DNA from 2 places in the Neisseria sp. P0008.S010 genome. Region 1 is predicted to be linked to the other one. Evidence: predicted binding sites of a transcription regulator. Region 1 holds the regulator's gene; the other holds the start of a gene.
The links. The regulator FNR, encoded in region 1, switches genes on or off when oxygen is low (the NO sensors DNR and NnrR bind a similar motif). The targets are predictions, from matches to a motif close to TTGATNNNNATCAA.
Positions count from the first base shown of each region.

Region 2: the regulator FNR is predicted to act here: its motif matches at 1,633-1,646, upstream of ubiU (ubiquinone anaerobic biosynthesis protein UbiU).

Region 1 is NZ_JBQCVA010000044.1:4,263-7,684, reverse strand. Features, by position in the region: gene hemN (oxygen-independent coproporphyrinogen III oxidase) at 1-1,287, opposite strand, end outside; gene fnr (fumarate/nitrate reduction transcriptional regulator Fnr) at 1,422-2,156, shown strand; gene ACTHSL_RS10060 (LysR substrate-binding domain-containing protein) at 2,201-3,151, opposite strand.
Region 2 is NZ_JBQCVA010000013.1:12,250-15,671, forward strand. Features, by position in the region: gene ACTHSL_RS05095 (ABC transporter permease) at 1-1,486, shown strand, start outside; gene ubiU (ubiquinone anaerobic biosynthesis protein UbiU) at 1,752-2,759, shown strand; gene ACTHSL_RS05105 (GyrI-like domain-containing protein) at 2,789-3,406, shown strand.

The DNA.
Region 1 (3,422 bases):
CAGTTTGACCAGCCCCAGTTGCGCCATTTGTTCCAGGTCTTCCAATTCGGTGGCGAAATATTGTTCGAAAGGTATGCCGAAGATGTCTTGGTAAACGTGGAAGTCGAGGGCGAAACGGCACATCAAGTCCTGAATGATGTTGCGGCGTAGGATGTCGTCTTTGTTCAGTCGGTAGCCGCGCATAATCGGCAGGCGGCCTTGGTCGATGGCGGCGTAGTAGTCGGTGATGTTGCGTTCGTTTTGTTCGTAGGTGCTGCCGATTTTGCCGATGGCGGATACGCCGATGGCGATGAGGTCGCAGTCGGCATAGGTGGAATAGCCTTGGAAGTTGCGCTGTAAAAAGCCTTCGCGCAGGGCAACCGAAAGTTCGTCGTCGGGTTTGGCGAAATGGTCCATGCCGATGAAGACGTAGCCTGCTTCGGTCAGGCGTTGCACGGCGTATTGCAGGATGTCGAGTTTTTCTTCGCTGCTGGGAACGGCATCGGTGTCGATGCGGCGTTGGGGTTTGAATATGTGCGGCAGGTGGGCGTAGTGGTAGAGCGCGAGACGGTCGGGGGCCAGGCCCAATACGGTGTCTATGGTGGGTTTGATGCTTTCTAGCGATTGGTGCGGCAGGCCGTAAATCAAATCTACGCTGACGGATTTGAAACCGGCTTCGCGGGCGGCATCAATGACGGTGCGTGTTTCTTCGACGGTTTGGATGCGGTTTACGGCCTGCTGCACTTTGGGGTCGAAATCCTGTATGCCGACGCTCATGCGGTTGAAGCCCAGCCTGCCAAGATGTAGGACGGTTTCGCGGCTGACTTTGCGCGGGTCGATTTCGATGGAGTATTCGCCGTCGGGAAGCAGATTGAAATGGCGGTGTATCATGGCGAATACGCGGTCGAGTTGGCCGTCTGAAAGAAAGGTGGGCGTGCCGCCGCCGAAGTGGAGTTGCGCCAAAGGCTGTTTGCCGTTCAGGTGCGGGGCGAGCAAGTCCATTTCGCGTTCGAGGTAGTTCAGGTATTCGTCGGCGCGGGTTTTGTCTTTTGTGATGATTTTGTTGCAGCCGCAGTAGTAGCAGATGGTGTCGCAAAAGGGGATGTGGATGTAGAGCGACAGGGGTTTGTTCAACGCGCCTGCCTGCCGCAGTTCCAATGTTCGGATGTATTCTTGCTCGTTAAAATCTTTATGGAAGCGGTCTGCCGTCGGGTAGGAAGTGTAACGCGGACCGCTGGCGGGCAGCGAGGCGATGAGTTCCCGGTCGAATTCGGGTTGTTCGTCGTTAGAAATTCGGATAATTTTCATGAGGGTAAGGTTTGATATTGGTCAAGTTTGTAGTTGTTTGTTAGAATCGCATAAAGCTGGCGGATACGCCTTGATGTGAGTCAAGACCGAATTGTATACAGTTTGTCTGGCATACAACAATAAGGATATATTACATGGGTGCACACACTTTGTTACAACCGATGAAAACACTCTGTTCGACGTGTTCGCTGCGCGAGTTGTGCCTGCCTGTCGGTTTGCGGCCGGATGAGTTTGAGCAGTTGGATACGGTCATCAAACAGAGCCACAGGTTGAAAAAAGGGGAGTTTTTATTCCGTTCGGGTGAATCCTTCCATTCGCTGTATGCGATACGTACCGGCTTTTTTAAAACAACGGTTGCCTCCCAAGACGGTCGGGATCAGGTTACCGGTTTTTTTATGTCGGGCGAATTGATTGGGATGGACGGCATTTGTACGCATTCCCATAGCTGCGATGCAGTGGCTCTGGAAGACAGCGAGGTGTGCGAGTTGCCTTTCGGGCATATGGAGGCATTGAGTAAGGAAATCCCGAGCATTCAAACGCATTTTTTCCGCTTGATGAGCAGGGAGATTGTTCGTGATCAGGGCGTGATGCTGTTGCTGGGCAATATGCGGGCGGAAGAGCGGATTGCGGCGTTTTTGCTGAATTTGTCGCAGCGTCTGCATCATCGGGGGTTTGCCGCCAATGATTTTATTTTAAGGATGTCCCGCGAGGAAATCGGCAGCTATTTGGGTTTGAAGCTGGAAACGGTCAGTAGGACGTTATCGAGATTTCATCAGGAAGGGTTGATTGTGGTTGAGCATAAGCACATCAGGCTGCTGAAGCCGGAAATGTTAAATCAGATGGTGTCGGGCGGCTCTCACGCCGTCTGAAAAAAGCACAGAACTTTTGGGTTCTGTGTTTTTTGTTTGTCGTTTTAAATGGAAAAATCTTCGATAACCGGCGCGTACAACAGTTGGTCCAATCTTTCTTTCGTCAGGCTTGGATTGAATAAGCCGATAAAGTCATAGATATATCCGCGCAAATAGCTGTCCGGTCGGAATAACAGGCCGGAATAGCAGGGTTCAATCAGCTGCGAGATGTCAATTAAGGTCAAATCCGAATCGGTTTTCGGTTCGTAGGCCGCTTTGGCCATAATCCCAATGCCGAGACCGAGTTTGACATAAGTTTTAAGCACGTCATTGTCTGCAACCGAAAGAGCGGCATTCGGCGGCGGTATGTCGGCCTTATGGAATGCACGGACAATATTGGTTCCTTGGTTGAAGGCAAATTCATAGGTGATTAAAGGATATTGGGTAATCAGGGGGAGGGTGAGTGCGCCTTTGTGGTCAAGAAGGGGGTGGTCGTTCGGAACAATAAGCCCGTAATGCCAGCGGAAACACGGAATATTGCGTAATTCTTCAATTGTTTCGGGCAGCTCCGGCGTGATGGCGAAATCGACTTTCCCTTCAGAAACCATTTGCTGTATATCGGAAGGCGTCCCTTGCTTGATATTCAGGCTGACTTTGGGATACATGCCGATAAATTCCGCAATGATGGGCGGCAATATGTAGCGAGCCAAAGTATGCGTGGTAGCTATGGTTAAAACGCCGTTATCTTGTTTGGTAAACTCATAACCGATGTTTTTGATGTTTTGGATGTCGTGGAGGATGCGCTCTGCCGTTTGTAGCACAGCCTTGCCTGGTTGTGACACGGATATAATCCGTTTGCCGCTACGGATAAAAATCTGAATGCCCAGTTCTTCTTCCAGTAGCCGTATTTGTTTTGATACGCCGGGCTGAGAAGTAAACAGGGCCTCGGCAGCTTCGGAAACGTTCAGATTATGCCGGTAAACTTCAAGTGCGTAACGTAATTGTTGTAATTTCATAATGTTGAAGAATGATTCGGATGAAAGGGTAGGGCTGCTTTGAGAGCGTGAATGTAACATAAAAACAAACTTAAATTAAGAAATGACTGCTTGCGGCGATTATTTTGGTAAATCGCCAGCGAATTGGGAGAAGGGCGTAAAACAGATTGGGATTATCCAAAGATGTAATTTCTTGTTGCTTTTGTGCAACTGGGAGTGGCAAGAGTAGTACTTTCACCAGTAAATGAATGACACGGAATTGATTTTTCGGCATGATGCACAGCTAGGAAGC
Region 2 (3,422 bases), on a different contig from region 1:
CGGATTCCTTGCCGTGATGGTTGTCGTCCCCTTGTGGGCGTTGGCCGACTACGGCGGCGGTTTGGATTGGGAAGGCGTGCTGGCGGACGCTTATCTGCGCGGCAAAATCGCATGGACGGCGGCGCAGGCGGCGGTTACCTGCGTATTGGCGGTGTTGTTGGGCGTGCCCGTCGCCTGGGCTTTGGCACGGCTGGATTTTCGCGGGCGCGGCTGGGTGCTGCGGCTGTTGATGCTGCCGTTCGTGATGCCGACCTTGGTGGCGGGCATGGGCGTTTTGGCCTTGTTCGGCGCGCGCGGCCTGCTGCTGTCGGGCTGGCAGGACACGCCTTACCTGCTGTTGTACGGCAATGTGTTTTTCAACCTGCCCGTGCTGGTACGCGCGGCCTATCAGGGTTTGCGTTCCGTCCCCGCCGCCCGGCTTTTGGCGGCGCAGACGCTGGGTGCGGGCGCATGGCGGCGGTTTTGGCTGGTGGAAATGCCGGTGCTGCTGCCGTGGCTGGCCGGCGGGGTGTGCCTGGTGTTTTTGTACTGCTTTTCCGGCTTCGGGCTGGCCTTGCTGTTGGGCGGAACGGAATACGGCACGGTGGAAGTGGAGATTTACCAACTGGTTACGATGGAGTTGGACATCGCGCGCGCGGGTGTGCTGGTGTGGCTGGTATTGGGGATAACCGCGCTGGCGGGCGCGGCCTATGCTTGGTTGAGCCGCGGCACTGCAGGCGGCGGACGCATTGCGCCGTTGCCGCCCGCCAAAGCCGACAGCGCGGGCAAACGGCTGCTGTTGGCCTTTGCGCTCGCCGTCCTGCTGTTGTTTTGCGCCCTGCCTTTGGCGGCGGTGTTGGTGCAGGCGGCACAGGCCGGCGGGTCGTGGCAGGTGTTGTGGGAGGAAGAAACGCGGTTGGCGGCGTGGAACACCCTGCGGTTTACCGCAATGGCGGTGGCGGCCGCATTGGCATTGGGCATCAGTCATGCGGCACTGGCGCGCCGGCTGCCGTGGATACGCGGCATCACGTTTCTGCCGTTTATGGTGTCGCCCGTTTGCGTGGCCTTCGGCATCCTGCTGCTTTACCCCGAATGGACGGCTTCGCTGCCGCTTTTGACCGCGACATACGCGCTGTTGGCCTATCCGTTCGTAACCAAAGACCTGCTGGCCGCAAGGGACGCGCTGCCGCCGCAATATGCCGCCGCCGCCCGCAGCATGGGCGCAAACCGTTTTCAGACGGCCTGTTACGTTACCGCCCCGCTGCTGCTGCCCGCCATGCGGCGCGGCCTGACGCTGGCCGCCGCCACCTGCATCGGCGAATTTGCCGCCACCCTGTTTCTATCGCGCCCCGAATGGCTCACGCTCACCACCCTGATTTATCAATATCTCGGCACCGCCGGTGCGGAAAACCACGACCGCGCGATGGTGCTGACCGCCGTCCTGATGATGCTCGCTGCCGCCGTTTTCGTGCTGCTTGATGCGGCGGAACGCGAAAAGGCCGTCTGAAAACGCAAAATCCCTGTACAACCCATCGCCTGTCGGTAAGCATCCCGTAAATTTTCAGACGGCCTCAAAATGCGGTATCGGCTTTCCAATCGGCCGTTTTCATCTTTGACGGCTTTATCATAGAATTTAACAAACATATTGATTGTTTGATTTAAATCAGCATATCTAGTATTTCAACCCCTTAAAATCGGCAAAATTTTACTAAATATAGATTTTGCCGTTGGATTCAGTTCGCACAGCGGCGAAAACGCAAAGGAACCGCCGCATGAAAAGCATCCCCGAACTCGTCTGCCCCGCCGGCAACCTGCCCGCCCTGAAAACCGCCGTGGACAACGGCGCGGACACGGTTTACATGGGGCTGAAAGACGCGACCAACGCGCGCAATTTCCCCGGCCTGAATTTCGACCAAAAATCCATCATCGAAGGCATACGCTACGCCCACGACCGCGGGCGGCAGGTGCTGATGGCCATCAACACCTACGCGCAGGCAGGGCAGGTGGAACGCTGGCGGCGCGCGGTGGACACGGCAGCCGATTTGGGCGCGGACGCGGTGATTGTGGCCGACCCCGCCGTGATGGCCTACGCCTGCGACAAACACCCCAACCTGCGGCTGCACATGTCGGTGCAGGGTTCGGCCACCAATTACGAAGCCATCAATTTAATGAAGGACTTGTTCGGCATCCGCCGCGCCGTGCTGCCGCGTGTGCTGACGATAGACCAAGTGCAGCATGTGATTGAAAACACGGATGTGGAGATTGAAGTGTTCGGCTTCGGCAGCCTGTGCGTGATGGTGGAAGGCCGCTGCATCCTGTCGAGCTATGCCACGGGCGAATCACCGAATATGCAGGGCGTGTGCTCGCCCGCCAAGGCAGTGCGTTGGGAACAGCTGCCCGACAAAATGAACGTGCGGCTCAATCAGGTGATGATCGACCAGTTCAACAAAGACGAACCGGCAGGCTACCCCACGCTGTGCAAAGGCCGTTTTGAAGTGAACGACGAAACGTATTACGCGCTGGAAGAGCCGACCAGCCTGAACGTGCTGGAAGTGCTGCCGCAGCTCATCAAAATCGGCGTGGCGGCGGTGAAGGTGGAAGGCCGCCAGCGCAGCCCGATGTACACCGCGCAGGTTACGCGCACGCTGCGGCAGGCTTTGGACGCAGCGGCGGCAGACCCCGCGCACTACCGCGTAACCCCCGCATGGGACGCGGCTTTGGGCAAGGTGTCCGAAGGCAGCCAGAGCACGCTGGGTGCATATAACCGGCCTTGGAAGTAGGTTTCAGGTAGCCTCAAGGCAAAAGGGAAATGCTTATGAAACAAGAATGGAAGAAGGTTCATAAAGACTTATACGGCATTAAGGCGCAGCCTGTGCTGCTGGATGTGCCTGAACAATCGTTCATCATGCTAGACGGCGAAGGCAATCCCAACGCCGCCGATTTTTCCGAACGCGTGGGCGCGCTGTACAGCCTCGCCTATGCCGTGAAGATGAACTACAAAAAATCCGCAGCCGGGCAGGCCGTTGATGATTTTGCCGTGTACCCGCTGGAAGGCGTTTGGCGGCAAAAAACGGCGGGCGCGGACAAGTTGGATAAAGACAATCTGGCCTACACCATCATGATTGCCCAGCCCGATTTCATCACGCCTGAAATGTGGCAGGACGCGCTGACCAAAACGCGCATTAAGAAACCCAATCCGCTGTATGAAGAAGTACGCTTCGAGCGCATGGCCGGCGGCAAAAGCGTGAGCATCCTGCATGTTGGCAGGTTTGATGACGAACCCGCTTCGTTTGCCAAAATGGATAACTTCTGCCAAGAACACGGCCTGCGGCGCAGTGGCAACACGCACCGAGAAATTTATCTGAACAACGCCAACCGAACCGCGCCGGAAAAACTCAAAACCATTCTGCGCTATGAGGTGGAATAATTTCAGGTAGCCTTAA